2 regions of the Mesorhizobium sp. P2_C4 genome follow, and region 1 is predicted to be linked to the other one. Evidence: riboswitches for the same ligand, from Rfam matches in the RefSeq annotation. Region 1 holds a riboswitch; the other holds the start of a gene.

What was found. A riboswitch is a leader RNA that binds a small molecule or an ion and turns the genes downstream of it on or off. The one in region 1 is predicted to bind thiamine pyrophosphate.
Region 2: another riboswitch for thiamine pyrophosphate. It lies ahead of thiB (thiamine ABC transporter substrate binding subunit); the one in region 1 lies ahead of AC1DX6_RS20270 (YkoF family thiamine/hydroxymethylpyrimidine-binding protein).

The regions. Positions count from the first base shown of each region.
Region 1 is NZ_JBFUDT010000005.1:14,809-30,272, forward strand. It holds gene AC1DX6_RS20185 (putative RiPP precursor) at 140-229, opposite strand; gene dinB (DNA polymerase IV) at 319-1,560, opposite strand; gene AC1DX6_RS20195 (hypothetical protein) at 1,852-2,103, shown strand; gene AC1DX6_RS20200 (hypothetical protein) at 2,354-3,172, shown strand; gene AC1DX6_RS20205 (hypothetical protein) at 3,431-3,838, shown strand; gene AC1DX6_RS20210 (hypothetical protein) at 4,072-4,290, shown strand; gene AC1DX6_RS20215 (hypothetical protein) at 4,618-4,839, shown strand; gene AC1DX6_RS20220 (putative RiPP precursor) at 5,033-5,125, shown strand; gene AC1DX6_RS20225 (putative RiPP precursor) at 5,231-5,329, shown strand; gene AC1DX6_RS20230 (glycosyltransferase) at 5,663-6,652, opposite strand; gene AC1DX6_RS20235 (DUF982 domain-containing protein) at 6,807-7,130, opposite strand; gene AC1DX6_RS20240 (DUF1236 domain-containing protein) at 7,341-7,649, shown strand; gene AC1DX6_RS20245 (hypothetical protein) at 7,727-7,933, shown strand; gene AC1DX6_RS20250 (DUF2934 domain-containing protein) at 8,040-8,288, shown strand; gene AC1DX6_RS20255 (porin) at 8,631-9,128, shown strand; gene AC1DX6_RS20260 (porin) at 9,150-9,638, shown strand; gene AC1DX6_RS20265 (hypothetical protein) at 9,658-10,008, opposite strand; TPP riboswitch at 10,168-10,281, shown strand; gene AC1DX6_RS20270 (YkoF family thiamine/hydroxymethylpyrimidine-binding protein) at 10,272-10,880, shown strand; gene AC1DX6_RS20275 (ABC transporter permease) at 10,915-11,739, shown strand; gene AC1DX6_RS20280 (ABC transporter ATP-binding protein) at 11,736-12,470, shown strand; gene AC1DX6_RS20285 (ABC transporter substrate-binding protein) at 12,473-13,471, shown strand; gene AC1DX6_RS20290 (hypothetical protein) at 13,521-14,303, opposite strand; gene AC1DX6_RS20295 (tetratricopeptide repeat protein) at 14,329-15,464, opposite strand, start outside.
Region 2 is NZ_JBFUDT010000007.1:2,225-17,688, reverse strand. It holds gene AC1DX6_RS23585 (helicase-related protein) at 1-926, shown strand, start outside; gene AC1DX6_RS23580 (RNA-binding S4 domain-containing protein) at 954-1,340, shown strand; gene fdxA (ferredoxin FdxA) at 1,491-1,829, shown strand; gene AC1DX6_RS23570 (CarD family transcriptional regulator) at 2,198-2,779, shown strand; gene AC1DX6_RS23565 (amino acid ABC transporter ATP-binding protein) at 2,866-3,624, opposite strand; gene AC1DX6_RS23560 (ABC transporter permease subunit) at 3,621-4,301, opposite strand; gene AC1DX6_RS23555 (amino acid ABC transporter substrate-binding protein) at 4,433-5,206, opposite strand; gene AC1DX6_RS23550 (RNA polymerase factor sigma-32) at 5,549-6,412, shown strand; gene AC1DX6_RS23545 (caspase family protein) at 6,585-8,885, shown strand; gene AC1DX6_RS23540 (M48 family metalloprotease) at 8,983-10,389, opposite strand; gene thiQ (thiamine ABC transporter ATP-binding protein) at 10,711-11,490, opposite strand; gene thiP (thiamine/thiamine pyrophosphate ABC transporter permease) at 11,487-13,106, opposite strand; gene thiB (thiamine ABC transporter substrate binding subunit) at 13,115-14,128, opposite strand; TPP riboswitch at 14,172-14,286, opposite strand; gene AC1DX6_RS23520 (thiamine diphosphokinase) at 14,374-15,018, shown strand; gene AC1DX6_RS23515 (ABC-F family ATP-binding cassette domain-containing protein) at 15,020-15,464, shown strand, end outside.

The DNA of each region.
Region 1 (15,464 bases):
ACCAGCACCGGCTTTGAATAGGTCTTCTTCATTTTCCCATTCTCCAATGGCGCGCGGCGCAGTCAGACCGCTCCTGCTTAGAACGTTTCGCGAGACACCACTGGCACGCCGACTCAAAACGGTTTTTCACCTGGCGTCTTCAGGGCCCCGAAAGCGCCCCGTTTTCCGCTGTAACCTGCGAAAGCTTGCCTTTTTTGACAAGCACGGGTTTTGAATAGGTCTTCTTCATGGTCCCACCCTTCAACGTAACGCAATAATGCCAGATGGCCCGGTGCAGTCAACCTCACCCCGCCGGCGACCAAGTCCGACATGTCTTTATCACAGCTCCTTCTCCGCCAGTTCCCTGAAGGCGTCGGGCACGGAACGCGCCGCTTCCAGCGCTACCGTGCCGTAACCGACCGCCTGTTTGCCGAAGCGCTGGCGGATCTTGTCGACGGCGCGGTCGGCGCCGAAGCGCGCCAGGCCTTTTTTGGTGCCAGGTCTCTGCTTCTCGTCGGCAAGGCCGAGCGGCAGTTCGAGCTGCAGCTCGGTACTTTCCTCCAGATGCGATACCGAGATCGCCAGCAGTGAAATGGTCTTTTCCTGGGGGTAGGCGGCAAGCACGCCGCGTACCAGCTCCTCGGCGATCTCGGCCAGCATCAGCGTTGCCGAAATCGGCTGGTCGAGGGTGACCGAGCGGGTCACGGCGCTGAGGTCGGCAAAGCGGACGCGCACCGTCACCGTGCGGCCGGGCCGCGCTTTGGCTCTGAGCCGGCTGGCGACACGGTCGGCCAGATGCAGCAGCACCGGCACGAAGATTTTTGCCTCGGCCGGCTTGCTGCCGAGCGCCGATTGCGCGCCGGCCGAATGCGCCCGCCGATGCGTCAGCAGTTTTCGCGGGTCGCGGTTCCACGCCAATGCAGCAAGCTTTTCGCCGGCGGCGGGTCCGAGCAGGCGCTCCAGCGCCCCGCTGTGTGTCTTGGCCAGCTTGCCAATGGTCTCGACGCCGATTTCGGCCAGCCGCGCCTTGGTCGCCGGGCCGACGCCCCACATCAGCCCGACCGGCAAATCATGCAGGAAGGCAAGTTCACCGGCGGGATCGACCACCACCAGCCCGTCGGGTTTTGCCACTTGCGAAGCGATCTTCGCCAGATGCTTGGTGCGCGCCACGCCGATCGAGATCGGCAGGCCGAGTTCTTGCCGCACCCGGTGGCGTATCGTGGCGGCGATCTCGGCCGGCGACCCGAACAGATGCGTGCAGCCGGCGACATCGGCAAAGGCCTCGTCGATGGAGATGCGCTCGACCAGCGGCGTAAAATCGTCGAGCACTTTGATGGCGGCGTCGCCGAGCCGCTGATAGTCACCAAAATGACCGCCGACGAAGATCAACTGCGGGCAGAGCTCCCGGGCGCGCCGTCCCGGCATGCCGCCGCGCACGCCAAAAACCCTGGCCTCGTAGGAGGCGGCGAGCACCACGCCGCCGCCGACGGCGATCGGCTTGCCTCTGAGCGAGGGGTCGAGCAGTTGCTCGACCGAGGCATAGAAGGCGTCGAGATCCGCATGGAGAATGGTGGGTTCCATCCCGACCGTTTCCTTGCGGCGCTGCTGCATTAGCCGCGTCTATTTTGAGAGATGTTTTACAGAACAAATACAGAACAAATCGTGTCCTGTGTCAAGCAGAGATGCGCCCTTGACCAGTTTCGAAGACAGCAGCGCCGAGTCGCTCCGCGCAATGCCTTGGAAGACCACCACAAAGCCTGAACGCCGCGTGTGCACCCACGACAAAGTCGCCGCTGGATCGCCCGTTGCGGGAACTTGCCGATCGCAGCCGCGTTGATAGTCGTGATGGGACGCTGTTTGCGGGAGCCTGGCATGGTCCACTTTGAAATGGTCGATCTTGTTTGCGTTATCGCAGCCTGCACGAGCGACCGCTCTGCCGGGCGGCTTGTTTCGATGGCCAAGGCGGTGGAAGAATTGCGGGTGCTGACCGGGGATTTCGTCTCGTCGGATGAAGCGGCGGCGAATGCGCTGTCGGCAGTGGCGCTGGAGTGCGGTTGCGCGGTGCTGTTCGACGAACAGGCCGGGGCCGACATCACGCGGGCGCCCTGGTCGCAGCCAAACTGAGGCCGCTAGGACCATAGTCTGATTGGTATAGGACCTTTGCGTTCCAAAGGGCCCAAACCCCTCCCTTCCATTCGTCTAACCTAGCAATTTCAAAGGGTTATGACGGGTTTTCGATTCATCTCGTTCACCGGTGGCCGCTTCGCTCTCGCATTGAAACCACATTTGTTCAAAGTTTACCCAAGGCATTAGCGATTTCTCATATCCCCCTCTATAGCGGTTGGGGGCGGTGGCGATTCCCGGAGGAGATATCATGACATCCCGAAAGACCCTTTTTGCAGCGCTTGCAGCGTTCGCGCTGCTGGCATCTCCGGCCCTGGCAGGTGCTGGCGGCAACGGTGGTGGCCACGGCAACGGCGGCGGTAACGGTCATGGCGGCGGCAATGGCGGTGGCAACGGCAATGGCGGTGGAAACGGCAATGCCGGCGCCAAATCCGGCAACAGCGGTTCGCACGGCAAGTCGGCGTCGGCCAAGGGGAAGGCCGCCAAGGCCGAAACGGAGGCTGTTGCAAGCGTTGACGAAACCGAGCAGACCGCCTCTGTGCCCAAGGAAAAGAATATCAATGCCAAGCTCGGCCGGTTGCACTCGCTGCAGCGCAACATCAACGCCTATATGAATTCCAAGAGCAAGAAGTTCACTGGCGTGCAGGCCTTCGTAACGCAGTCGGCAGTAGCCAAGAACGCTCAGACCGCGGCAGATGCTGCGGCTGCGGCTGCGGCTGCGGCGGCGACTGAGGCCAATGCCAAGATAGCCGATCTGACCACGCAGCTCGCCGACGCGAATGCGCTTACGCCAGCTACGCCCGAAGACCAGGCGGCCAAGGACGCACTGGTCAAGGACCTGACAGATCAGATCACGGCTCAGGAGAAAGCAATCACCGATGCCGAAGCGGCGGCGCAAACGGCGCAGGATGCAGCCGACGCTGCGGCTGCCGACATCCCGTCGCTCGACACAGCCCTTGCCGACATGGCCAACAAGCCCGTCGACGCCGAGGTGACCGACTGGGCCAACGGTGTGCTTGCCGACAAGATCGACCAGATGGCCGCCAAGCTGGCTCCGGCGACGCCGTAAGGTTCATCGCGGCTGAAACGACCCAGTCGACGATCAAGCCGCCGGGTTCGCCCGGCGGCTTTTTTCTGACGGTATGTTGGAACTGCCGATCTCCCCCGGCAGGCAGAGGGGCGCGCTGTTTCTCCGGCGTCACAACAGGTTCCTGCATGCAAACATTAAGGGGAAAGGCGCTGCTAACCCTCGATACGGCATGGAGTATCCGCATTTGCTGATATAGGCTTCCCGATGTCGGGGTAAACGGCATTGGGAGGACAAGACATGCCTAGGGTTTCAGAACTCTTCTTCAAAACAGCCATCGTTTTTCTCATTCTGGGCATCGCCGCCGGTCTGCAGATGGCGATCTCGGGCGACCACGGCGCCTTTCCGGCGCACGCGCACATCAACCTGTTGGGATGGGTAACCAGCGCCATCTTCGGCGGCTACTATGCGCTCAATCCGGCAAAGGCCGAGCGCAAGCTCGCCATGATCCACTACGGCCTCTACACGCTTGGCATCGTGGTGATGTTGCCGGCCCTGTACCTGATGCTGCAGGGCAATCCGGCGCTTGAGCCGATCGTCGCAGGCGGTTCGCTCATCGTCGCTGCTGCGGTGCTGATCTTCGCCGTCGTGGTCTTCTCGCCCGAGGCGGAGCGCTCGGCCTCGGGAATGCGGCCGGCCTCGCGCTGAGGCTGCTGCCGGCCAAGGCACGACGCCTGGCCGAAACTGTCTGCCCCGCGCTTCCCCCTCGGAGGCGCGGGCCAATCGGTAGCGTCGCCCGCGGTGGCCGCATCCCGATGCATGACGCGCGTTAACCACGCCGCCATGCCGGACCGAACCAACCGGCGTGCTGGCCGTTTATCCCTATGGAAGAGCGCCAACCCAGATTTCGCTGTCACCCGGAGCCGTCCGGTACCTGGACGGTGTGGGATGACGTTGCCGATGCGCCAGCCACCCTGGGAGGCTGCGTCCTTCTCGGCCGCACATGGGAGCGCGCCAAGGTCGCCCGCGATGTGCTGCGGCGGATCTACGACAGTCACCTGGAGGCGCGATCGGTTCGCCGGCCATCGGCCCCGGCAGTGCAGCGTGTCGACGATCTGATCGCCTCGATCCGCGCCCGCTCAGTGGCAGATGCAGATTAGAGCAAATGCGCGGTAGGGCATCCGTCCGCGGCGGTTTTTTCGGCAGCCGCCAGCACCTGGCCGGAGCCCAAGGACAGTGTATTTCTTCGAATAATTGAGTTAATTTGCGACTGTCATTGCAGCCGATGGTTGTCGCGCAAATTATTACTGTATCGGCGCCGGCTGCTGCTGGGCCTCATCTGTATTATTTCGTGACCGCGACGCTGGAACCATCCATCGCAACGCGCGTTCGGGCCTATTCGCGATGTCTTATAGACAGACAGATCTGGGCAGGCGAAGCGGGCGGGGCGGCAAAACAAGAGTGGGTTGGGGCAGGAGCAATATACCATGTCGAAACGAGAAATCGGGACATCCCCTGCATTGGGGATGCGTGTCGCCGATCTGAAAGCCAGGATGCGAAACGCCCGGATCACCGAGCACGAGATGAAAACCTTCCACAAGGTCGCTGCCATCATGGGGGGTAGCGACGGCTCCCTAGGCCTGGATGCGGACGACCTGATCGCCGCATCCTTCGTGACCGAGGCGCTTGGCGAGCCCACGTCGAATTGATAGCTGGTCACCACACTGAAAATACGAGCGCATGATCCGCGAGCTTTGGTTAGCCAGGCACCGTTGGAGCACCCCTGCGTCCATTTGGACACAGGGACGCTCCAACGTGTCGCTGATCCCAGCCCCGTGGGTTGACAATGCGCTTATCGCAACGTGATGTTGTATTGTTGAAAACGAGGGCAGGATGATTGCAATGAAGAAAACCTATGAAAAGCCTGTACTGACCAAGCGCGAAAAGCTGTCGACCGTGATCGCGACAGTTTCAGCACCTATCACCCCCGGCTAAGCGCACGGCGCCTTTTTGGTTCATCCAGCGGTCGCGAATATCCGCGGTCGTATTGACAGTGTGATTGCCGCAACGTGATGTTGCATTGTTGAAAACGAGGGCACGATGATTGCGATGAAGAAAACCTACGAAAAGCCTGTGCTGACCAAGCGCGAAAAGCTGTCGACCGTGATCGCGCAGCAGGTTTCACCTCCCCCTCAATAAGCGCACGGCGTCTTTTTTGGTTCTCTGCGCCAGGGATCATGCCCAAAACCAAATGGTTGTAGCCTGGCGGTCGCGAATATTAGCGGTCGCATCGGCGGTGCGCTTGCTGCAATGTGATGCTGCAAACCTACGAAAGGCCGACGCCGACCAGGCGCGAGAGATTGTCGGCCGTGATTGCGGTAGCGTCACCGCCTGTCAGCCCGCCTTGACCGCTGCCCATTGCTGAGCGGAGGTCGCAAAAGTCGAAGCGCAATATTCGCCGGCAACACGTGCCGATGTTCACCCCACTGACCCAGTCAGTGGGGATTGTTTTGTCGGGGTCCCGGTTTGTAGTCAGCTGTGTCCGACAAAGGCCGGAACCCGCTCGACATCGTCTCTCATCAGGCCGGTCGCCAGGCCGAACTGGCCGACGAACACCAGGCTGTTGAATGCCAGGCCGGCGGCAACGGCCAAAGGCACCTGCCAGACCGGCATGCCGGTATGGCGTGCCTGGGTGGCGATGCGCACACTCACCCGCAAGGATGCTGAGGGCCAACGTCGCAGCGCCTTGAGCACGCGACGGGGACGTGAGGCGGTGGTCAGGGCCGCATATTTGCGGTCGGCGTCGCGGCCGGTGACCAGCGCGCGCCACAGGAAGAACGCCAGGCCGCGCGGTGGATAGTGGCTGGCCAGCGCCTCGACCCTGAGTAGGTCATGGCCCTCCGCCTGCAATTGCCTGGTCAGCAGCGTGCAGGAGACCTTGAAGCCGTTGCTCTGCGGAAACGGATGGTTGGCGAGCCAGCTTCGCCTGAGCGCGCTGTTGTTGGCGTTCAGCGCGCGCTTGGCGGCAAAATGCCGGTCATGGTCGCGAAGCGGAAAGAACCACAGCAGCGCGAAGGTCCGCGAGGCGAAATCGTCATGGCCAAGATAGGTGTAGCCGTTGACCACCATCGTCCGCGCATCCTGGAACGGCTTCAGCAAAGCGGGCAGCCAGCCGGGCTCGGCGACGCAGTCGGAATCGCAAAGAATAATGATCTCGCCCGTTGCCTCGGCAATGCCGCGGTTCTTCAGCTCGTAATAGCGCCCGTCGGGCAAGGCGGCGAAGGCCAGCGTCGCGGCCGTGCCGAGCTCCGGCACTCTGGCGGCAATCTCATCCTGCAAAAGCGGTGTGTCGCCGGCTTCTCCGGAGTGGACGAAGATGACTTGCGGCTTTGCTGGATATCCGAGATCGGATGCAGCTCGTATCTCGCGGGCGAGTGCTGCGAAACCGACGCCGATCTCGTCCCGGTCGATCGCCTTGGCATTCTCCATCTCGACGACGATCGAGTAGCTTTCGCGCACCATGTCCTATTGGCCCCGGCCCTGAAGCCGCAGCCATAGCCGACTGCGGAGAGTTTTGCAGCCTCCGCGTGTAAAATTGTAGCGCTCCATTTGGACTTCGTCGAAAGGACTGCCTCGCCTGGCAGGATGCCGCTTGATGGCGACTTCTTCGGCGCCCTCAAGTCTGGTGGCTGTTGCTGCTTCTGGCGCGCGCATTTCTGGCGGCCCTCGCCTCACGCAGTGTGGTCACCGGGTCAATGCCAGTCCACAGAATGCCGGCGGCCTCGGCAAAGCTCATGAACGCCCGGCGCGCCTGCTCGGCGCTGAGATGACCGGCGCGCGCCGCGTCGCAGGCCTTCAGCGCAGTGGCATGGATCGCACCGCGCCGCGCCGGCGGCCATTCCTTCAGGAAATTCTGCATCTGCGCCAGTGAGGCGATGTCGCGTTTGAAGCCGGCCCCCACTGCGATGGCCACAGGCGCGGGAAACAGCATTTCATCCATGTCGAAAACCTCCCGGAAAGCGTTGCAGCGCCTTCAATGCGCAACAGCGCCATGCGGTTCCCGGACGAATGAGTCCCCGATCAATTAGCCATGTCTGAGGGAACAACAGGCTTCCCCCGACGTTTGCCTCCTACAGAGCTCGCCATCTTGAACCATGAAAGTCCTCGCACAGGCGGGGCGGGCGAAGCTTGCAAACAACAGGAGAGAACGATGAAAAACTTTCTGATTCCTGCCGCTACCGGCCTGGCTCTGCTGGCCGGCATCGGCGTTGCCGCAGCCGACGAAGTTGTCGTCGTTTCGCCCCAACAGCAGACGGTCATTCGCGAATATGTGCACAAGCACCCATTGGCTTCGATCAACCTTCTCGGCGTGGAACTTAATGTCGGCTCCACTTTGCCTGACACGGTCGAGCTGCAGCCGATCGAGGTTCCCGACGTTCAGTACAGATACGCCGTCGTCGGCGACCATACCGTTCTGGTCGACCCCGCCACCCACAGGATCGTCGAAGTCATCGACTGACGCTTGCCTTTCCTGTCGTCCCCGAACGGGGGGCGGCAGGTTGGGCAGCGGGTCTGGGGATATGGAAGGAAGTCCAAATGTTACGCCATGCCGAGGCACCCGATGTGGCCAAATCCGTCGACAAGCTGCTCGCCGAACCGAGCAGTGCTCTTTTGTCGATGAGGACAGTGATTGAAATGGTGCGGGAGCGCACCGGAACCCAACGCTCGGATGCGGATCTGGAAGGGCTGATTGTGAAGAAAGCCGCTATCCTTGGTGTTGCAATACTGTCCGACAAGAACTGACGGCCGATGAATATGCTGCCTTCGCTTTGATCCCAAGACGGCGATCGAAATTTCAGCTAAAACAGTTCCGGCTCACGGGATTCGAATCGAACCGATGGAGGCAGGAGTGACGGACGACAGGCATGAACGCATTCGCCAACGGGCGCACGCGATCTGGGAAAAGGCCGGGCGGCCGGAAGGCGCGCATCAGCAGCATTGGGACCAGGCCACCGCCGAGGTGGACGGCGATGCTGCCAAGCCCAAGGCAGCGCCGAAGAAGGCCGCCGCCAAGCCGGCCAAGGCCACCGCCGCCAAGGCAGCAAAGCCTGCGGCCGCCAAGCCCGCCAAGCCCGCCAAGCCAAAAGCCAAGAGCTGAGCCCGGCGGCCAAATGGCCGGGCCGGACCTCTTTTCCACTCCCGCGCGAAACGACGCGGAACGACGTTGCCGCTATCGCGGTTGCGCTGAAGCCCTGCTTTGTCAGCGGTCCCAAGATCGTACTTAAGAATATTAGAATATAAAAAGGTAGATAAAATACTTGGGAAATGGTGGGTTTGCTGAATGTGGTGGGGCATTCGATGTGACATCGCCGCAACGTGCCCGATATCAATTAAATCCACCCAGTAAAAGTCAGGTATTCATCCGATCACGCCGTTGACACGGCGCGCCTCCGCATGCGCCTTTTCGCGTTAGGGTTTTCTTAACGTTCGGGGTAGGGCAATGCGGAACATCAACCGTTTCATTTCATTTGCGTTTCTGGCCGCGGCAGGCAGCCTTTCGGCGCCGGCCCTGGCGGCGCCGGTCGAGTATGTGAAAGTCTGCTCGCTCTATGGCGCGCGATTCTACTACAGCCCCGGCACCGACACCTGCATCAACGCCAATACCGGCGAGACGCGGCGCGTGACCGCCGATGGCGTCGTGGTTTCCAAGACCGCGCTGGCCAAGAGCGTCGACGAGATCGATGCCCGCGTCGCCCGCGCCTTTGAAAGCGCCTCGGTGGCCTCGGCGCTCACCAGCCCGGATCTTGTTCAGGGCGAACATTTCGGCCTGCGCGTCAACTGGGGCAATGCCGGCCAGGCCGATGCCATGGGAATCACTGGCGCCGCTGTTCTGGGCGAGGGCTTCTTGCCCAGCGGCGGCCGGCTGACCGGCGCGGCGGGCGTCGCGTTTTCGGGCGGAACCGTCGGCGGCAATGCCGGCCTGCAACTCACCTGGTAAGAGCTAGGTTGGGGGCAAGCCATGTTCAGATATCTTGTTGCGCCGGCGATTCTCGGCGCGGTTTGCGGCCTGTCCGCGCCCGCGCTGGCGAAGCCGCTCGAATATGTGAAGATCTGCTCGCTCTATGGCGCGCAATATTACTACAGCCCCGGCACCGACACCTGCATCAACGCCGATACGGGCGTGACCAAGCGAGCGGCCGAGGATGGCACCGTCACCGGCAAGACCGCGCTGGCAAGTCATGTCGACGACGTCGACAACCGCATCACGCGCGCCTTCGAGAACGCCTCGATCTCAGCCGCCCTTGCAGCGCCCGATCTCGTTCAGGGCGAACATTTCGGCCTGCGCGTCAACTGGGGCAATGCCGGCGGGGCCGACGCCTTCGGCTTCACCGGCGCCGCCGTGCTGGGAGAGGGCTTCGCCCATGGCGGTCGGCTGACCGGAACGCTTGGCGTCGCCTTTTCCGGCGGGGCCGTCGGCGGCAATGCCGGCCTGCAGTTCAGTTGGTAAGGTGACTGCCGGCCTTGCTTCACGCCTCCCAGGCATAGCTGGAGAGCGCAAAGCGGATGCCGGCCGCCGTCATCGCCAACTCGCATTCGGTGATCCGGCGCAGATTGCGCAAATAGCGCGCCACCGTCTGCGGCAGCCAGCCGGCGCAGGCCTCGGCGTAAGCGCGGCTGTGCACGAGGGTGCCTGACGACAGCCTCTTCTCCTTCTCGGCAATGACTTTCAGATACTGGCGGATGAAGCGGATGTCGTCGGCGATGTTCTGGCTGGCCATGCGCCAAGCTCCGGCGAGACGCTCGCGGCGCTCGATCGACAGGGCCGAGATCAGCGGACGCGAGAGGTCGGTGAAGGCGGCGTGGTCTGCGGTGCTCATCCAGGTCTCTCCCGTGGGATCGGAGATAGTACTTTATGTACGAAATCGCGTCAAGCAGATTTCGTACAATTTGAACGACTGAAGCAGCGTCTGGCGCAACGCTTTCCCGCTACGCTTCAAAAAACCCCTTCCGCAATCGCTCGAATGGTGCTTTAACGCGCCCATCCACAGGGGTGCTCCGTACGGTCGGGGCTGAGACGGGGGCGGCAAGCCCACAGACCCTAGAAGCTGATCTGGGTAATACCAGCGGAGCGAGGCGGGCGATGTTTTCTGGCGCACAGATTTCCCTACACCCCATGACCGACGATTTCGTCGGCGTCATCCTTGGCGCACTCGGCGCGCTCGATCCCTGGCGCGACAGGCTGAGAATCGAGACCGACGACATCTCGACCTTGCTGGTCGGGTCGCCAGAAGTGCTGTTCCCGGCGATGCGCGACCTGTTCGTGGCGGCAGCAGGCAGCGGCAAACATTGCGTGCTGTCGGCGGCGATTTCGCGCGGCTGCCCGGGCGAGCCGGATGACCCGATCTGCCGCACCGATGCACTCGGTGGACCTGTCGGGCCGCTTGGGCCCCGCAAGGACGCGGCCATTGCGGCGGTGCGCCAAGCCGGCGCCACCGGCCAGCCGACAGCGGCGCAATTCTCGCTCTATGTGATGGGCACCGACGATCACATGGACGAGATCTACGGCTGCATCGACTTTCTCAAACAGTCCGGCGTCTACGACCGCTCCAAAAACTTCTGCACCAAATTGCGCGGCGATGCCGGCGCGGTGTTTGCGGCGCTGAACGAGGCCTTCTGCCGCTTCGGGCCGGGTGCCGGCCACGTAACCCTCGACGTCACGGTATCGGCCAACAGCCCGTCCGCTGTCTGAGCCGCTGCGCACTTCGCGCCGTCCGTCAAAGGTTATGTCCGTGACCCTGTCATCCGCCCCTTCGCGCCCGCTCGCGCGTGTCACCAACGCCATCGCCAGGGTCGCACCGGCGATCGTCTCGGTCGGCCTTTTGCTGCTGGCGTGGGAATTGTATGCCCGATTCTCCGGCATCAAGCCGACGATATTGCCGGCACCGTCGCGTGTGTTGGAACAGGCACTGCTCAACCGCGATGCGTTGGTGGAAAATGCTATCCCCACCATCCGCGCCACGCTTGCCGGCTTTGCCTGTTCGCTCAGCGCCGCTTTCCTGCTGTCGGTGCTGGTCGACTTCTCGCCGCCGCTGCGCCGCGCGCTGTTTCCGCTGCTCATTGTCAGCCAGACCTTGCCGCTCATCGCCATCGCGCCGCTGGTGGTGCTGTGGTTCGGCTTCGGCCTGATGCCCAAGATCGTGCTGGTCGCGCTGGTCACCTTCTTCCCGATGTTGGTGGCGCTGGTTGAGGGCTATGACGCCACCGAGAAGGAGATCGGCCAGATGCTGCGCGCCATGGGGGCAGGGCGCTGGCGCGTCTTCCTCTCGGCACGGCTGCCCTCGGCGCTGCCCTATTTCTTCGCCGGGCTGCGCACCGCCATCACCTATGCCGTCGTTGGCGCCATCTTCGCCGAATATGCGGGCGCTGCCAAAGGGCTGGGCATTTACATGCTCAACGCCAAGAACAATTTTCGCCCCGATCTGGTGCTGGCCGCGGTCGCCGTCAGCGCGGCGCTGACACTGCTCCTGTTCGGCGCAACGGTGCTGATCCAGCGGCTGGCCATGCCGTGGGAGCGGGTTGGACAGGAACGCGCCGGGGCAGGGCAATGACCCGGCTCGAACTACGCCACGTCAAAAAGCGCTTCGGCGACCTCAATGTGCTGGCTGATATCTCGCTCAGCGTCGGCGCTGGCGAATTCGTCTCCATCCTCGGGCCGTCCGGCGCCGGCAAGTCGACGCTGTTCCAACTGCTGACCGGCGCGCTGCAAGGCGAGGGCGAAATGGTCTTCGACGGCGCGCCGCTCGACGACCATGGCCGCCATTTTGCCTTCATGCCGCAGCGCGACGCGCTGATGCCGTGGCGGCGCATCCTCGATAACACCACGCTCGGCCTCGAAGTGCAGGGCGTCGGGCGCAAGTCCGCCCGCGCCCGCGTCGCGCCGCTGTTTGCCGAGTTCGGCCTCGCCGGCTTCGAGCGGCATTATCCGGCAGAGCTTTCTGGCGGCATGCGCCAGCGCGCCGCCCTTTTGCGCACCGTGGTGCAGCAGCGCGACATGCTGCTGCTAGACGAACCCTTCGGCGCGCTTGACGCGCTGACCCGTGCGGCCATGCAGCGCTGGCTGGAAGGCATGTGGCGGCGCCACCGCTGGACGGCGCTGCTCATCACTCATGACGTGCGCGAAGCCGTGTTCCTGTCCGACCGCATCTATGTGCTGTCGGCACGCCCGGCCCGCATCGTCCGCGAAATCAAGGTGCCACGCCCACGTAGCTCTGGCGCCGACGCTGCAGCCCTCGAAGCCGAAATCCTCGACACGCTTCTCAACCCTGCCCAAGGAGAATGACCATGATTTCACTGACACGCCGCCAGGCACTACTGCTGACGCTCGCCGCCGGACTGCCCTCCCGCGCTTTCGCGGCGCCGCAAAAAGTCACCGTCGCGCTCGACTGGACCGTCAACACCAACCACATCGGCCTCTTCGTCGCCCGCGACAAGGGGTTCTACAAAGAGGCCGGCATCGAGGCCGAAATCCTGCCCTATGGCGATACCGGCGCCGGCACGCTGGTCACCAACCGCATCGCCGATTTCGGCATCGCCGGCGCTGGTTTCTTCACCCAGCGCGCCGCCGGCGCGGATCTAAAGGCGGTCTATGCCGTGGTGCAGGCCGAGACTGGTCGGCTGGTGTTCAACGCCGCGCGCACCGACATCAGGAGCCCGAAAAACCTCGATGGCCTCACCTATGGCGGCTTCGGCAGCGCCTGGGAAAACACGCTGATCTCGACCATGATCCGCCATGACGGCGGCAAGGGCAATTTCGAGACGGTGACGCTCGGCACCTCCGCCTATGAGGCGCTGGCCAACGGCTCGGTCGATTTCACGCTGGAAGTCTCGACCTGGGAAGGTGTCCAGGCCGCGTTGCAAGGCGTCAGGCAGCGCACCTTCCGCTATGCCGACTACGGCGTACCCGACGAGCACACCACCTTCATCGCCTCCAGCGATGTTTTTCTCGAGGCAAACCCGAAGCTGGCGTCCGCCTTCGTCGAGGCAACGCGGCGTGGCTACCAGTTCGCCGTCGATCACGCGCAAGAAGCCGGCGATCTCTTGATCGCTTCCAACAAGGACGCCCTGACCGATCCGGCGCTGATCCACGCCTCGCTGAAGATGCTGGTAGACGGCCACCTCCTGCGCAGCCAAAGCGGCGTCATAGGCACCATCGACAACGCCAAGATCGAGGCAATGGGAGCCTATCTCTTCACCGCCGGCATCCTGCGTGACGCCGACGGCAAGGCGCTGAAGGAACGCCCGGATTTCGAGGCGTATTTCAGCAATGAGTATCTGGTGTAGAGACGCTTGAGATCGCCGGCCCCGTGGGTGGCGGGGCCTGAAACCTTGGCTAATTCCTGGCGATCTCATAGATGAGAGTCGTCTTGACGTGCCGTCCTGCTTCCCCTTCCAGAGACAGGGCTGCCTGATAGAATTTTGCAATAGCCGGGCACAGACCTTCATAGGCCTGGTTGGCACTGCCGATCGCCTCCATGTCGGCCTGTGTCCCGCCGGCGGCGACGAAAGCGGTGGCGACCAGCGACCATTCTTCGTCACTGGCCGGAGCGGCCGGCAGGCCGCTGCTCTTCGCCGCGCCGAACGCCTGGAACAACGTAGAGCCGATCTTGTCCATGCCCACCATGAAGTCATGATCCTGTGTATTCAGGGCACCGGGTCCCTTCGCCAGGTAGCTGTTGCAGGTCGCGGCGGATTCCCGCGCCATCACCTGTCTGAGCATATCGAGTTGGGCACGCAGCACTTCCGAGGCGTTGCTCTCAGGCGTCGATGGCACCAATGGCGCATATTTGTGCCTCAGATCGACCACCGCCAACCGGCTGACGTCTCGCGCCTGGTCGAAGCCGCCTCCCGATCTGGCCACATCTGTAATTTTTCGAATGATTTCATCGTAGTCGGCGGGAAATTCCTGCTTGATCGTCCTGAAGATGAGGAACTCCTGGCTCTGCAACTGCTCACTGACCTCAGCTGTCGTCAATGTTGCATTGCTCGGCGTGCCCATCACAGTCTGATAGAGATATTTGCCGCCGGCAAAGCCGAGTGCCCAAGGCAGCGCCTTGACCGCAACGAACGACAAAGCGGCGATTGCTGCCACGCCCAAAGCTTTCCAGCGCGCCATCCGGCAGCCCTCCCGAATCTTGTTTCTAGTTTCGCCCGAGGCTGAGCGCCTTTTTTCGGTCGGCCTTGGCACGCTTCTGGTTGCCCTTGGCCGCCCAGGATTGGCTTCGGCCGGTGTAAGCGTCGGCATAGTTGGGATAGAGTTTGATGGCTTGATTGAAGTTGGCGATTGCGCCGTCGTGATCGCCCGCACGTGCTCGCAGGAGGCCTCTGCCATAGTAGCCCCCGGGGCTGTTGCGATCGATCTGGATCGCCATGTCGAAGTCGTCCTGCGCCTGCTTCAAGTCGCCTTTGACGACCCAAAGAATTCCGCGATCAACGTGCATTTTGGCGACGTTTGGACTGAGCTCGATCGCCTTGCCATAGTCTGCAATCGCGCCGTCGTAATCGCCTATGGTCATTCGGCTGATCCCTCGACCGTAGACGTTCGCGGCGTAGGTGGGATCAAACTCGATCGCTTTGTTGAAGTCGTCGATTGCACGTCGGTGGTCGTTCTTGGCCGTCCAGGCGAATGCGCGAGCGGAAAAATAGCTACTGGTTTTGGGCTCGATTGCGATCGCGCTGCCGTAGTCCGCAATCGCCCGATCGTAATTCCCCTTCTGCGCCCATGCGAGACCGCGATATCCAAAAGCCGTTGCATTGTTGGGATCGAGCGCTATCGCATGATCGAATTTTGCGATTGCAAGGTCGTATTTGCCTTTGCCGTAGAGGGCTATGCCGCTCTCAGTGCCCACCGACGCGGTGTCGGTCTCTGGTGCCGGCTTGTTTTTCCCTCTCTCTGCCATTGCCAATTGTCGACCCCGGCGCGCAGTTTCATATTTGGGATCGAGCTCGAGCGCCCGGTCGAAATCGGCGATGGCGCGGTCGTAGTCGCCCATGTAGTACCAGGCGCCGCCGCGTCCGAAATAGAACGGTGCATGGTCCGGTTTGAGCTCGATCGCGCGATCGAAATCGGCGATGGCCCTTTCCGGTTCTCGCTTCTTCACCAGCGTAAGCGCGCGACCGTTGTAAGCTTCGAGATAGGAGGGATCGAGTTCGATCGCCTTGTTGTAATCATCCAGGGCGCCGTCATAGTCGCCCTTCTGCAAGCGCGCCAAGGCGCGTGCTGCATAGGTCGACGGTTCCTTGGGAGCGAGCGCCACAGCGCGGCTGTACTCGGCGA
Region 2 (15,464 bases), on a different contig from region 1:
CGCGTGAAGCTGCGGCAGCCAAGTTGGCGGCTGAAGAGGCTGCCCGCGCCGAACAAGCCAAAGCGGCGGAAGCCGCGACTGCCGATGCGGCTGTCGAGACGCCAGCCGAAGGTTCGGAGCCTGATGCGGCTGCCGCCACCGAGGTTGCAGCCGAGGCTGTCGCCGAAGCAGCAGCGGAGGCCGTTGCGGACGCCCATCCGGAAACTCCCGTTGAGGTCGCGGAAGACGCGCCGCCGGTAGCCGACGCCGCAGTTGAAACCCCTGCGGAACCTGAGGTAGAGGTCGAAGCCGTCGAGGTTGAAGCCGCATCGGCAGAGCCCGAGGCGGAATCTAAAGCCGTCGAAGCTGAAGCCACATCGGCGGAACCGGTCGCCGAGGCTTCGCCTGCAAGTGATACTGCGGCTGAGCCAGCCGTGCTGGCGGAAGCCGCCCCCGGCGAGCCCGCTCCGGAGGCCGAAGCGCCAAAACCCATCCTGTTGTGGCGCCAGGGTCGGTTCGACCAGCGCCCACGCAATCGTCAGCACGAAAACCGCGGCCGTCCGCGCAACGGCCAGGCCGCGCGCAGCGACGCGCCGGCAGACGCCACCAGCGGGCAGCCGGCCGGCGCGCCGGGCGATCGGCCAGCCCATCCGGGACGCCGCGATCAGCGCGACGGCGCCGGCAAGCCGCGCTTCGACCGCTCGAAATTCAAGCCCAAGCCGCAAGGCGAAGGCGCAGAGCGCCGCGAGGGCAAGCCGCAGGGCGAGCGTCCCGATCGCCGTGAAGGCCGACCCGACTGGAAGGGCGGCAGGCCGGAGGGCAAGGGTGGCGCGCCAGGCGCAAAGCCCGCCTTCCAGCAGAAGCCGCGCGAGGAGCGCCCGGTGCGCTTCGATCCGGACTCGCCCTTCGCTAAGCTCGCCGCCTTGCGCGACCAGCTGAAGAAGTAGGCTCGGTTCGCTCCAATGGTTGCCCCAGTGGTCGCCAGAGACCGACAGCGCATCGACAAATGGCTGTTCTATTCGCGCGCGGTGAAATCGCGCTCGCTGGCGGCGAAGCTGGTGGTCGCCGGACGCGTCCGCATCAATCGCGACAAAGCAGCGCAGGCCTCCGATATGGTCAAGCCTGGCGATGTCCTGACCATCACGCTGGAACGGCGCATCTTCGTCTGGAAGGTGCTGAACACCGGTACGCGACGCGGTCCGGCGGAGGAGGCGCGCACGCTCTACGAGGATATGTCGCCACCGCCGGCGCCCAAAGGCGAGGCTGTTGCCGATGCCATCCCTGCCCTGCGCGACGCCGGCAGCGGCAGGCCGACCAAGAAAGAGCGCAGGCAAACCGACCGGTTGTTTGGCGAAGACTGAGAACATGGGCGGTCTTCGCCATGCCGGCGATCTGGAATTCCATTCCGGGCGCGCTGGTGCCGCCGGGAATGGCTGCCCTTGCCAGCGGCGGACAAAGGCGTTACCTCACCAAAAAAGCCCAGCAAAAATGGGACGTCCCGGAGCCGACCGATGACCTATGTCGTGACCGACAACTGCATCAAATGCAAGTACATGGACTGCATCGAGGTCTGTCCGGTCGACTGTTTCTATGAAGGCGAGAACATGCTCGTCATTCATCCCGACGAGTGCATCGACTGCGGCGTCTGTGAACCGGAATGCCCGGCCGACGCGATCAAGCCCGACACCGAGCCGGGTCTGGAAAAGTGGCTGCAGGTCAACACCGAATACGCCGAGAAATGGCCCAACATCACCGCCAAGAAGGAACCGCCGGGAGACGCCAAATCCTTCGATGGCGAGGCTGGAAAATTCGAGAAATATTTCTCGGCCGAGCCCGGCGAAGGCGACTGACGAAAGTGCCGGTTTGGCCGGCATAACGCTGCGTAACGGACGTGACACATCAACTGCCTTGACAGGCAGAGATAGTGCTTGGCCTTCGCGAATGCAGCAAAACCTTGATTCTTCCGACTTTTTGTGTTACATCAGTCCAACATGCCGGTGACACAACGTCGATTTATGGCGCAAACGCCCCAAATCACTGAAAGGTGAATTTCTCAATCCGGACTAGAGCGATCTGGGGCGGGCGGTCGCATTCTGTGCGGTTTGCCGGTCTCGGCTTTTCCGGTGGGTTCATCCGTTGTGCGGCTAACGGTCGGTAACCCCGATCACGCGAGTTTCTGCCGGCAGAATGCTGGCACCACACAAGGAGTTCACGGCGTATGGCAACGATCACCCCGCAGAAGAAGTCCACCGCGGCGCGTCACGGTTTCAAGACCGGCGAGTACATCGTCTATCCGGCGCACGGCGTAGGCCAGATCGTCTCGATCGACGAGCAGGAAGTTGCGGGTCACAAGCTGGAACTCTTCGTCATCGACTTCCAGAAGGACAAGATGCGCCTCAAGGTGCCGGTCGCCAAGGCGACCTCCATCGGCATGCGCAAGCTGTCGGAAGAGGATTATGTCGAGCGCGCGCTGAAGGTCGTTCAGGGCCGCGCCCGCGTCAAGCGCACCATGTGGTCGCGCCGCGCCCAGGAATATGATGCCAAGATCAATTCCGGCGACCTGATCTCGATCTCGGAAGTGGTGCGCGACCTCTACCGCGCCGATAACCAGCCGGAGCAGTCCTATTCCGAGCGTCAGCTTTATGAAGCGGCACTCGACCGCATGGCCCGCGAGATCGCGGCCGTCAACCGCATGTCGGAAACCGAAGCGGTGCGCCTCATCGAGGTGAACCTCAACAAGGGTCCGAAGCGTGGCGCCAAGGCCGACAACGAGGAATCCGAACAGGAAGAAGCTGCCTGATCGCTTTGATCTCACAATTCATGAAAAACCCGGCCTCGCGCCGGGTTTTTTGTTTCTGGAAATAGGGTTGAAGCGAGGTCACGTACCTACGCCTCGCCCGCCTCCTGCTTCAGCGTCGCAATGAAACGCTTGGTCCGCTCGTGTTCCGGATTGCTGAACAGCACCGCTGCCGGACCTTTTTCGACCACGACGCCGGCATCGAGAAACACCACTTCCTGCGCGATCTTGGAGGCAAGCCTGAGATCATGCGTCGCCATCACCATGGTCGTGCCTTCGCTGGCAAGCTGGCCAAGCACATCGACCACTTCCTGCGCTAGTTCCGGATCGAGCGCCGAGGTCGGCTCGTCGCAAAGCAGCACTTTCGGTGAAGGCGCAAGCGCCCGGGCGATCGCCACCCGCTGTTGCTGGCCGCCTGACAGTGTCGCCGGCCAGGCATCGGCCTTGTGCGCCATGCCGACCTTTTCGAGCAAGGCGAGCGCCCGCTCGCGCGCCTTGTAAGTCGGCCATTTCAGCACCGTCACCAGCCCCTCCATGACATTCTCGATCGCGGTGCGATGCGGGAACAGCTGGAAATTCTGGAACACCATGCCGGTCTGCAGCCGCAGCCGCTGGATATCCCTCGTGGACACCTTGATGCCGGGGCGGAATTCCAGCGTCTCATCGCCGATGCGCACCGTGCCCGCAGTCGGGATTTCCAAGAGGTTGATGCAGCGTAGAAGCGTGCTTTTTCCCCCGCCGGAGGGGCCGACAAGCGCGGTGACGCTGCCCTCTTCGATGGCGACGCTGACGCCTTTCAGCACAAGATTGTCGCCAAACCGCTTCTCGATGCTGGTGAGGCCGATCATGTCCGCGCCTCCAGAAAGCCGCCATAGCGGTTAAGCCGCGTTTCCAGCCGCGTCTGCAGCGCGGACAGCACCGAACTTAGCACCAGATAGAGCGCCGCCGCCTCGACATAGAGGATCAGCGGCTCATAGGTGGTGGCAACGATACGCTGTGCCGCCTGGAACATCTCCGGCACGGTGATGGCGGCGGCCAGCGACGTATCCTTGACCAGCGAGATGAAGGTGTTGGACAGCGGCGGCACCGCGACCCGGCCGGCTTGCGGCAGGATCGTGCGCCGCATCGCCTGGGCCCAGGTCATGCCGATCGAATAGGCCGCTTCCCACTGTCCCTTCGGCACCGAGCCGATGACGGCGCGGATGATTTCCGAGGTGTAGGCGCCGATGTTGAGCGTGAAGCCGATCAGCGCCGCCGGGAAGGCATCGAGCAGGATGCCCGCCGACGGCAGGCCGTAGAAAATCAGGAACAACTGCACCAAAAGCGGCGTGCCGCGAAAAATCCAGACATAGAAGCGGACCACCGCGACCAGCGGCTTCGGACCGAACAGCCGGATCAGCGCTGCACCGAGCCCAACGAAAAGACCGAGCGCAAACGACAGCAGCGTCAGCGGCACGGTGAAGATCAGCGCTGCCCACAATAGCGAAGGCAGCGAGTCCAGCATCAGTTGCAGCCAATGGGGCACGAAAGGCATCTCCCTGCCAGATTACGCCGTAGCGGCTCATCGAAGCGCAAATGCAGGCTGCATATCACGCGAAAAGCGGCGAGCCGTCAAAGACAGCTCGCCGCGTTACATGTCAGCTCGATGGGCTACGCCTACTTCGAAACGTCCTGGCCGAAATAGGTGTCGGCGATCTTCTTGTAGGTGCCGTCCACCTTGATGTCGGCCAGCGCCTTGTTGATGGCGGCGACCAGTTCCGGATCGCCCTTGCGCACGATGACGCCGGAATAGTCGGCGTTTTCTTCCTGCGCGGCGATCTTCACATTGGCGTCTGGCTTGTGCTTCTTGAAGTCAAGGAAGGACAGGCTGTCATTGATGGTGGCATCGGCGCGGCCGGTCAAAAGCAGCTGGATCGATTGGTCGAAGCCGTCGGTGCCGACGAGCTCGGCGCCGTTGCTTTCAGCCAGCTTGCCGAAATTCGAGGTCAGCGACTGCGCCGACTTCTTGCCCTTGAGATCGGCAAAACCCTTGATGTCGGTGTTGTCGCCGGCGACGATCAGCACCGCCTTGGAAGCGATGTACGGATCGGAGAAATCATACTTGGCCTTACGCGCATCGGTGATGCCGACCTCGTTGATGACGGTGTCGTAGCGGTTGGCGTCGAGGCCTGCGATCAGCCCGTCCCATTTGCCTTCGAGGAACTCGGCCTTGACGCCGAGCTTTTGGGCGATCGCCTGCGCGATCTCGACGTCGAAGCCGACCAGCGAGCCGGAGGCGTCATGATAGGTGAACGGCGCATAGGTGCCTTCGGTGCCGATCTTGAGGGTGCCGGCCTGCTTGATCTGGTCGAGATTGGCGCCGGCATGGCCAGCGGTGACAGCCAGAACCTGCAGCGTTCCGGCGACGATGAGTGAGTTAAGCCATTTCATTTTTCTGTGATCCCGTCCTTGGCCGGTGTCCGGCGCATTGTGAGAGCCGGAAACTGACAGATGCTGAGCGGCAAAATAAGGAACCAGATTTCAAAAATAGGCCGCGTCTGAAATCGAATTCTCAAAACCCTGCCGGCTCGCGCCAACCAGCCTGGCTTCGCGTCGCTGCAACCGTCCTGCCGGCAGCACAACCCACGCGACACGAGCGGCGGAACCAATCCCGCGCATGGCACGTTCATGGCTGTTGTAGGGCGCGGCGTCCCCATTTCAACCACCCCGACGCCAAACCAGGGATCGCGGTCGCCAAGCCGTCCGCAATGCCCGTAACAGGGAGCGCGGCGCATGATGGAAGACACGGCAGGCCGGACCATGGTCCGCACGGCGATGAAAGCTCCCTATCTCGAGCGCGACGAGGAACACCTCCTGGCGCTACGCTGGAAGGAGAACCAGGACCAGCACGCGCTACACCAGATCACCGTTGCCCATATGCGGCTGGTCATCTCCATGGCTTCCAAATTCCGTCACTATGGTCTGCCGCTGGGCGACCTGATCCAGGAGGGTCATGTCGGCCTGCTGGAAGCGGCGGCGCGCTTCGAACCGGAGCGCGAAGTCAGGTTCTCGACCTATGCGACCTGGTGGATCCGCGCGTCGATGCAGGACTACATCCTGCGCAACTGGTCAATCGTGCGCGGCGGCACCAGTTCGGCGCAAAAGGCATTGTTCTTCAACCTGCGGCGCCTGCGCGCCCGGCTGGCGCAAGGCGCCGAGCCGATCTCCAACGCCACGCTCTACCGCGAAGTGTCTGTGGCGCTGGGCGTTTCGGAAGCCGATGTGGCGATGATGGATTCGCGCCTTTCGGCGCCCGACAGTTCGCTCAATGCGCCGCTCGCCGACGACGCCGGCGCGACCGAGCGGATGGACTTCCTGATTTCGGACGATCCGCTGCCCGACGAGGTCGCCGGCGACACCATCGATGTCGAGCGCCGGTCCGGTTGGCTGAAGACGGCGCTCGGCGCGCTGAACGCCCGTGAGCTCAGGATCATCGAGGAACGTCGGCTAAGCGACGAGGGCGCGACGCTCGAAGCGCTCGGCGAGACGCTGGGCATCTCCAAGGAGCGGGTGCGCCAGATCGAGGCGCGCGCCATGGAAAAGCTGAAGGTGGCGCTGGTCGAGCAAAATCCGGAATTCCTGGCGACGGCCGCCTGAACGCACGTATGATCTCTGAGGAGAGAAGCAAGATTTTGATTAAATAAGAATATATCGCCGCAATGGCGGCATCCCTCTACAATATATTTTTAGATTGTGACCCATTTTACAGACCCGGCCGCTGCAAGTGCGTTCTTGCGACCGAACAGGTCATAGCGGATGGGGATTTGTCATGTTGCGATGCTATGCGATCCTTGCAGCCTTGGTCCTCTTGGGCCTCACGACATTCGATGTCCGCGCCGATCGACGGGTTGCCTTTGTCATCGGCAATTCCGAGTACCGGGACATTCCCGCTCTCAAGAATCCGGACAAGGACGCCGACGATGTGTCGAACACTTTTCGGCAGGCTGGCTTCGATGTGTTCCTTGCCAAGGACGTCACCAGGCTTCAGTTCGAGGAGCAGTTCCGCAACTATCTCGCGGCCGCGGACGGCGCCGATCTGGCCGTCGTCTACTACTCCGGCCACGGCTTCCAGATCGGCGGCGAGAATTTCCTGATCCCGGTCGATGCCTCGCTCAAGGATGCAGCCGACATCGAGGTCCAGGCTGTCAAGCTGGATGATGTGCTTGAGCAGCTGCGCTCGAAATCCAAGATCCAGGTGATCATTCTCGATGCCTGCCGCAACAATCCATTCCCACGCAAGGACTATTGGCTGCGCGACCAGCTGACCATCACCGGCGGCACCGGCCTCGCGCAAGTCAAAAGCTCGCAGAACACGTTGATCGCCTTTGCCACGGAACCGGGAGCAATCGCCTATGACGGAACCGGCGATCTCAGCCCCTTCTCGTCGGCATTCTCGCGCAGGGCGCTGGCGCCGAATCAGGAGATACGCACGGTCATGGCCGCGGTGCGCCGTGATGTCGTCAAGGCCACGGATGGCAAGCAGGTTCCGTGGGAAAACTCCTCGCTGATCGACGACGTCGTGCTGATGCGTCGCGTGACCCGGCCCTCGCTGCCGCCGGTGCTGGAGCAGGTCGTGCCGTCCGGCGTCGGTCCTGTCGCGCTGGACCTGCCGCAGCCTGTCGACGTCGACGGCGGCGCGGTCACCGTCAGCATTGAAAGCCCGCCGACGCTCGGCCGGCTGACGCTGGATGGCAAACCCGTAGAAGTGGGCCAGCCGATCCAGAGCAAGGATCTGCCGCGTCTGAAGATGGAAGTCCCCAAGGGCGTCGGCGAGCAGGAACAAGTGGACACGCTGGCCTACGCCACGCATGACGACTGGGGTGGCGAATCCAAAGGCGTTCTGGTGCTGCGGGTCAAGAGCGGCGAGGGCGCCGACGGCAAGCAGATCATCGCCTCACTCAAGGCTGAGCAGAAGCAGCGGGTGCTTGAGCGCGGCATCCATATCTCCAGCGCCGCCGAGGCGATCGGGGATCGCGATTTCAAGGTTCCGGTCGGAATAGGCCCGGTGCCGCTGAAGCTGGATCTGCCGGCAAAGGATCCAGGCATCAGCCTGAAGCTCGCCAGCTATCCGGCAACGGGAACGCTGTCGCTACCGGGCCGCATCCTGTCGCCTCAATCGAGCCTGATGGCCAATGAAGTCAGTGATTTGCGTTATGAGCCGCAGGTCGGCTCGACAGCTGCCGTCGAGATCGGCTTCGAAATCCGAGCCAACAATTCGTCGAAACGGGCGACGATGACGCTGTCGCCAAGCGTCGACCCTTGCGACCAGGCGGCAGGCGAACCCCTCGACCTGCAAGGCGTGGTCCCGGGACTGCTGCCCAACGAGATCGGCGGCAACGCGGTCGAGCTTTGCCAGGCGGCGGTGAAGGCCTACCCCGACATCGCCCGCTTCCACTACGAACTGGGGCGTGCCTTGCTGGCGTCAGACAAGGTCGACGAAGCCAGAAAGGCAATCCAGCAGGCTGCCGACAGGGGACATGTCCGGGCTGTCTTCGAACTCGGCCGCATCGCCTCGTCCGGAATAGGGACGACTGCGGATACCACGAAAGCCAACGTCCTCTATTCAGAAGCGTCCGCCAAGGGAGACCCTTACGCGCTGACAGCGTGGGGACGATCCTTGTTCAATGGCCTCGGCGTGAAGCGCGATACCGGCAAGGGATTGGACCTGCTGCTCAAGGCGGCGGCGATGGGGCATAGCAATGCCATGAACGATCTCGCCGTGATCTTCAAGGAAGGCCGCAATGGCGTGCCCGCCGACTCGGCCCGTGCCGTGGCTTTCCTCAGGGCCGGTATCGAACGGCAGAACATCTATGCGATGAGCATTCTCGGTCCTGCTGGGCGCAATGCCCTGGCGATCGCAGCCTGCACGCCCGAAACGAAAACAATCACGAAGGTAAAGGTCATTCGCACGAAACCGCCCAAGGTCGCCAAACCCAAAAGGGAGCCCCTCCCGAAACTTCTCGGACCGGTACCGAGCGAACCCGGTCCATTCATCGCGCCCTGGCGTGGCGGTGGTAGCGGCAGTGGCAGTGGCAGTGGCGGACAACGCAGCGGCGGCAGCCCTGGCTGACGGCGGCGGTCATTGGCGGCCGACCAGACAATGTGAGTGGAAACCACCTTCGCCACCACCCGCTGGCGAGCTATCGCACCGCCTGCCCGCCCGATTCTTACTTATCGGTGACGATCTTGACCTTGTCGCCGGCCGAAACGGCGGCTCCGGGCGACAGCGCGTTAAGCACCCGGAACAGGTCGAGCTTGCGATCGACGCCGACCATCTGCGCCGACAGCGAACCCATGGTCTGCCCCGGCTGCACCGTGACGACGCGGATATGCAGCGGCTTCAGCGCTGCCTTTTCGGCAGCGCTTAGAATGCGGAAAGAGCCGCTGACCGAGCGCGCCACCGGGTCCAGCGAAGTGCTGGCGGAGGGTGCCGCGGTCAGCAGCCGGTAGACCTGGCCGCCGGCACGGATCACCGCGATATCGAACTGCCAGCCTTCGGCACCGGCATGCGCAGTCGCGGCCTCGTTGCCGTTGATCGTCTCCTGCTTGACGCTGCTGTCGACGAGACCGGCAACCCAGCCACTGCGGATGTAGTCGGTCAACGGGCGGTTCTTGTCGATCGCCACACCGTCGAAACGGATCGCCATGTCGCCGGGACCGGTGGCGGTCACCGCCGCGGCCGAATTGTCGATGATGAAACCATCCGGCACCGAGAAGGAGACGCCGAGGCCCGGATGCATGAAGGTTTCGCCGCGCACATAGCCTTCCTCCGGCGTGTCGCCGTAGAGCAGGCCGTCTATACCGGCCAGGAAGGAATCGCGGTCACGGGTACCGACACCGGGCGCGCCGAACTGGCGGGCATGGCGCTGCGCCAGATCGATGCGCTGCGGCGTGTTGGGGTGCGTGGCCAGGAAGTCGAGGCTGGCGTCGGTGGCGCCGCTGATCGAACGGAAATCGGTATAGGCCGACATCGACTGCAGGAAGCGGCCGGCGGCAAACGGGTCGAAACCCGCTTCGCCGATCGACTTGATGCCGATGGCGTCGGCCTCCAGCTCCTGGTTGCGCGAGAACTGGGCCAGCTTCAACTTGCCACGGATCAGCGCCGCCTTGGCGGTCGGGCTGTCGCCGAGCACGTCGGAGACGACCTTGGTTGCCAACCCTTCCTCGGCCTCCAACTGCTGGCGCTGCAGGCCATGGTTGGCGGTGACGTGGCCCATCTCATGCGCGATGACGGCGGCAAGCTCGGCCGAATCATTGGCCAGCGCCAACAGGCCACGCGTGACGTAGAGATAGCCGCCCGGCAGCGCGAAGGCGTTGACGTTGGGCGAATTGAGGATGGTGATGCGATAAGTCTGCGTCGGGTTGGCCGACACCACAGTCAGGCGGCCGACGACCTTGGCGACCATGCGTTCGAGCTTGGCATCGGAATATTCACCACCATAGGTGGCGAGGATGCGCGGGTGCTGCGCCTTCGCCAGCTCCGCGAGCTTGCTGTTGGCGGCGACATTGTCGACCGTAATCGGCTTGTCGGACGGCTGGAAGCCGGATTCCTGCACGTCCGGAGGCGTGAACATCTGGCAGCTTGCCAGCGCCACGGCCAAGCCGGCCAGCGTGAGAAAGCGCGCCAGCGGACTGCGTCGTACTGTGTCTGTGCCGGTCGGCAGAACAGCTTCCTTTCGGCTCTCAACACATGATCCCGAACCGAAGGTTCGCGTCGGCGGCTTGGAGATCACGCACAAAATCAAAAAACCTACAGCATCCTTGTCGTCCGAATGGACACGACGCTGTAGGGGCAAATCACGGCCTGTGCCGGACCAGTACTGGGCGGACCTAGCCACACTACTCCGACCATGGCAAGCAAGCGCCACCTCGCCTCTACCCGGTTTGGCCGTAAATTATGTCCGCTTCCGGGCAACATCTCGTGATCCGCCCGGACCCGTGCCGATATAGCGCTGAAAGGCATCCGGGCCAGCCCCGGCGAAGAAATCAGCCGCAGCCCCGGTTGCCGCAACGGCGCCGTTGTCCAGGAACACGATATTCTGAGCGATGCGTCGCGCATCTTCCGGCTGGTGGGTCACGAACAGCACCGTCATCTGCCGTTCCGCGTGAACGCCCACAACCAGGTCGAGCATGTCATCGCGCAGCGCCGGTCCGAGCGAGGCGAAAGGCTCGTCGAGCAACAGCACTTGCCGGTCGCGCACCAGAACGCGGGCGAGTGCGACGCGCTGCCGCTCACCACCGGAGAGTTCGCGCGGCAGGCGTCTCTCCTTGCCGGCAAGGCCGACGCGCTTGAGCGCCTCGGCAATTGCGGCACGGTCGGCCTCGCTCAGGCTGAGCGAAGGCGAGCGGCCGAGCCCGACATTGCGTTCCACCGAAAGATGGGCAAAGAGGTTGTTTTCCTGGAACACCATCGACACCGGCCGCGCCGAGGGCGGCTCGGCGCTGATGTCGGCGCCGCCGATCAGCACTCGGCCCGACTGCGGCGTCTCGAAGCCGGCCACCAGATTGAGCAGTGTCGACTTTCCCGAGCCGCTCGCGCCTATGATGGCGGTGATTTTTGACGCGGCGAACTCGACGTCGAATGAGAACGGCACTTCAGCATAGCTGAAGGTGACATTGTCCAGCCGTACGGCCGCGCCTCCTTCGTTGCCGGCGCCCCGGTTCGCGGACGTCATGATCTTTCTCCCCGCCCCAGCCAGTCTGCCGCCAGAACCAGCGCCAGGCAAACCACGCCGAGCAGCAGCGCCAGGCCGGCGGCGTCCGCAGTGCGGTAGCTGCCCATGCGCGACAGCAGCAGATAGGGCAGCGTCTGCACGGAATCGCTGCCGAACAGCGCAATGACGCCGAGATCGCCAAGCGACAGCGCCATGGCAAAGGCAAAGCCGGTGGCGAGCGGCCGCCGCAGCGACGGCCAGTCGATCAGCCGCAGCCGGCTCCAGCCGGAAATGCCGAGTTGTGCACAAAGCCGCTCATGGCGTTCGCTCGCCGCATCATAGGCGGGGCGGACGGCGCGAAGCGCAAACGGCATCGCCATTACCGCGTTGACAGTGACGACCATGATCGGAGCAATGGCAAAGACATCGCTGACCGTGCGCAGGGCCAAAAACCAGCCAGCGCCGATGACGATCGGCGGCACGACAAGAACAAAACCGGCGCCGGTGTCGGTGGCGTGTTCGAGCAGCGTTCTGGCGCCAACGCGGCGGCGAAGCGACAACGCCCGCCGTGCCATGATCAGAGACAGCGCCAGCGCCACCGAAAGCAGCGCCGACAGGAAGGCCAGCACGGCGCTGGTCAGCGTCGCCTGGCGCACCGCGCTCTCACCGGCGAGACGGCCGAGATCGGCGCCAAGGCCTGACATCACGGTCGCCGCCATCGGTCCGGCGACAAACAGCAGTGCGAGGACGATCAACGTGGCATTCAGCGCGGTCTCTGCAGCACCTGCCGAAAGATAGCGACGCGACGCCACCGGCAAATTGGCGTCGCCAACGGTGTTGGCGCCGAGCCGCATTAAGGCCAGCACGACGATAAAGGTCAAGGCGATCTGCAGCAGCGTCAGTGTCACTGCCCGTGCGGGATCGAAATCGAAGCGCAGCGCCTGGTAGATGGCGACCTCCAGCGTCGTCGCGGCCGGCCCGCCACCGAGGATCAGCACGATGGTGAACGAGGTGATGCAGAGCATGAAGACGAGCCCGGCGACGCCCGGCAGGGCCGCGCGCAATGTCGGCCACTCGATCAGCCGGAAGGCCGGCGCCGCGCCCATGCCAAGCTGGCTCGCCAGCCGCCACTGATCGGCAGGCACCGTGCCCAGCGCTTCGAGAAACAACCGTACACTGAGCGGCAGATTGAAGAAGACATGGGCGACCAAGATGCCGGACAGGCCATAGATGCCGGGCCAGCTTTGGCCACCGATCGTGCCGAGCACGCCGGCGAAATAGCCGGCGCGGCCGTAGAGGGCGAGAATACCAAGTGCAGCGACGATCGCCGGCAGCGCCAGCGGCACGGCGAACAGCTGCAGGATGAAACCGCGTCCGAAGAAGCGCGGATGCCGCGACAGCGCGCGGGCGACGAACAGCGCGGGTACGACGGAAAGCAGCGTCGAGAGGGCCGCCTGCCACAGCGTGAAGCGGGCGACGCGCAGGAGATAGGGATCGAAGGCCGACACCGCGCCGGACAGGTCCCGCCCGCCTTCGAGGACGAGCCCGGCGAACGCGCCGCCGATCAACAGCGCGATCGCCGCCAGCGCAATGATGCCGGCAGTGACGCGAGGATCGGTCGAACGCGCCGGCACCATTCCGATTCCTATTTGCTCATCACCGCCAGCCATTCGTCGACCCAGGCCTTGCGGTTGGCCGCGACCTCTTCCGGGCTGAACAGCAAGGTCTTGATCGGCTTGACCAGTTTGTCAAAGGCCGGGTTGAGCGGCTTGTCGGTCTTGCCGGCCGGGAACATCCAGTTGGTCTCGGGGATGACATCCTGGAATTTCGGCCCGGTCATGAAGGCGATGAACTTTTCCGCCAGCGGGTTCTTCGCGCCTGTGGTGGTGATACCGGCGACCTCGATCTGCAGATACTCGCCCTCTTCGAAGGACGCCGCCTGGTAGCGCTCGGTGTTTTCGGCAACCATGTGGTAGGCCGGCGAGGTGGTGTAGGACAGCACCATCGGCGCCTCGCCCTTGGTGAACAGGCCATAGGCCTCGCTCCAGCCCGGCGTCACGGTCAGCACCTTCGCCTTGAGCTTGGCCCAGGCCTCCGGCGCCTTGTCACCATAGACTGACCTCACCCAGAGCAGCAGGCCCAGTCCCGGCGTCGAGGTGCGCGGATCCTGGATGACGATCTTCTCGTCGGCGCTGCCCTCAACCAATTCCTTCAGGCTCTTGGGCGGGACTTTCAGCTTTTCGGTGTCGTAAACGACAGCGAAATAGCCATAGTCGAACGGCACGAAAGTGTCGTCGCTCCAGCCACCCGGCACGTTGTTTTCAGACACCGCGCCATGCGGCGCAAACAGGCCGGAGGCCTTTGCCTCAGCGGTGAGATTGGTGTCGAGGCCGAGCACGATGTCGGCCTTGGTCGCGGCACCTTCGAGCCTGACGCGGTTGAGCAATGCCACGCCATCGGCGACCGAGACGAAGTCGAGGGTGCAGGCGCATTCGGCCTCGAAGGCCTTTTTTACCGCAGGGCCGGGACCCCAGTCAGCAGTGAAGCTCTCATAGGTGTAGACGGTGAGCTTTTCCTGGGCGGATGCCGGCCCGGACGTGGCAAGAACGGATGCCGCAAGAACTGTTGCGGAGACAAGAGAGTAAAAAAGCGTGCGCATCGGCGCCTCCTTCGTTCGCGTTGAAAGGAATTGAGGCGCCGGGCTGTCCGAAGCGTCTAATCCCTCCGCCGGTACAAACCGGATCAGGTTCAGCGGGTTGGCAGATCTGCCTCTCAGCCGGTCCGCGAAGATCGCGTCCGGCACCCCGTTAGAGCGTGTCGACACATAGGCCCGGCCGATCGACCGCGCAAGTGGGAGTTTGCCGCCTTCCGTTTCTCGTGCCGGGCTGGTAAGGGCCACCAGATATGAGCACATTCACCATCCTGCTTGGCGGCGATCTCATCCGCACGCCGCTGCTCGACCGCCAGGTCGAAGGCTCGCGCGTCATTGCCGCCGATGCCGGCATTGGCCATGCCCGAATGCTGGGCCTGATGCCGGAACTCTGGGTCGGCGATTTCGATTCCGTGCCGGCCGATCTGCCGGATGACCTGGCGTCCGTGCCCCGCCAGGTGTTTCCGCCGGAAAAAGACAAGACCGACGGCGAACTTGCCATCGCCGCCGCGCTCGAACGCGGGGCGACCAGCCTTGTGCTCGCCGGCGCCTTCGGCGGCAAACGCGCCGACCACGCTTTCCTGCATCTGGCGCTCAGCCTCCGGCTGGCTGAGGCCGGTACGCAGGTGCTGTTGACCAGCGGCGCGCAGGAGGGCATCCCATTGCTGCCGGGCAAAGCCGGTTTCGACTATGCCGACGGCACGCTGTTTTCGATCCTTGGCTTTTCCGATCTGTCCGGCCTGACCGTCACTGGCGCCAAATGGCCGCTCGCCCATGTCGAAGTTGCCTTCGGCTCCTCGCTGACCATTTCCAACGAGGTCAAGGGCCGGCTCGAAATTGCACTGGGTGGTGGCCGCGCGCTGTTGCTCGCTCACCCCTACCCTCTTCCAGAAAGCTGACATGGCGCCGCCGCTTCTCAATCTCGACGGGATAAAACTGACCTTTGGCGGCACGCCGCTGCTCGATGGCGCCGCGCTGACCGCATCGGCCGGCGACAAGATCGCGCTGGTCGGCCGCAACGGCTCCGGCAAGTCGACGCTTTTGAAGATCGCCGCCGGGCTGATCGAGCCGCAGGACGGCGAAGTGTTCCGCCAGCCCTCGGCGACCGTGCGCTACCTTCCACAAGTGCCCGACATGGATGATTTCGCCAGCGTGCGCGCCTATGTCGAGGCAGGGCTCGGACCCGCCGACGATCCCTACCGCGCCACCTATCTGATGGAGCATCTCGGCCTGTCCGGCGAAGAACGGCCGAACGACCTCTCCGGCGGCGAGGCGCGCCGCGCCGCCCTTGCCCGCGTCATGGCGCCCGAGCCAGACATCCTGCTGCTTGATGAGCCGACCAACC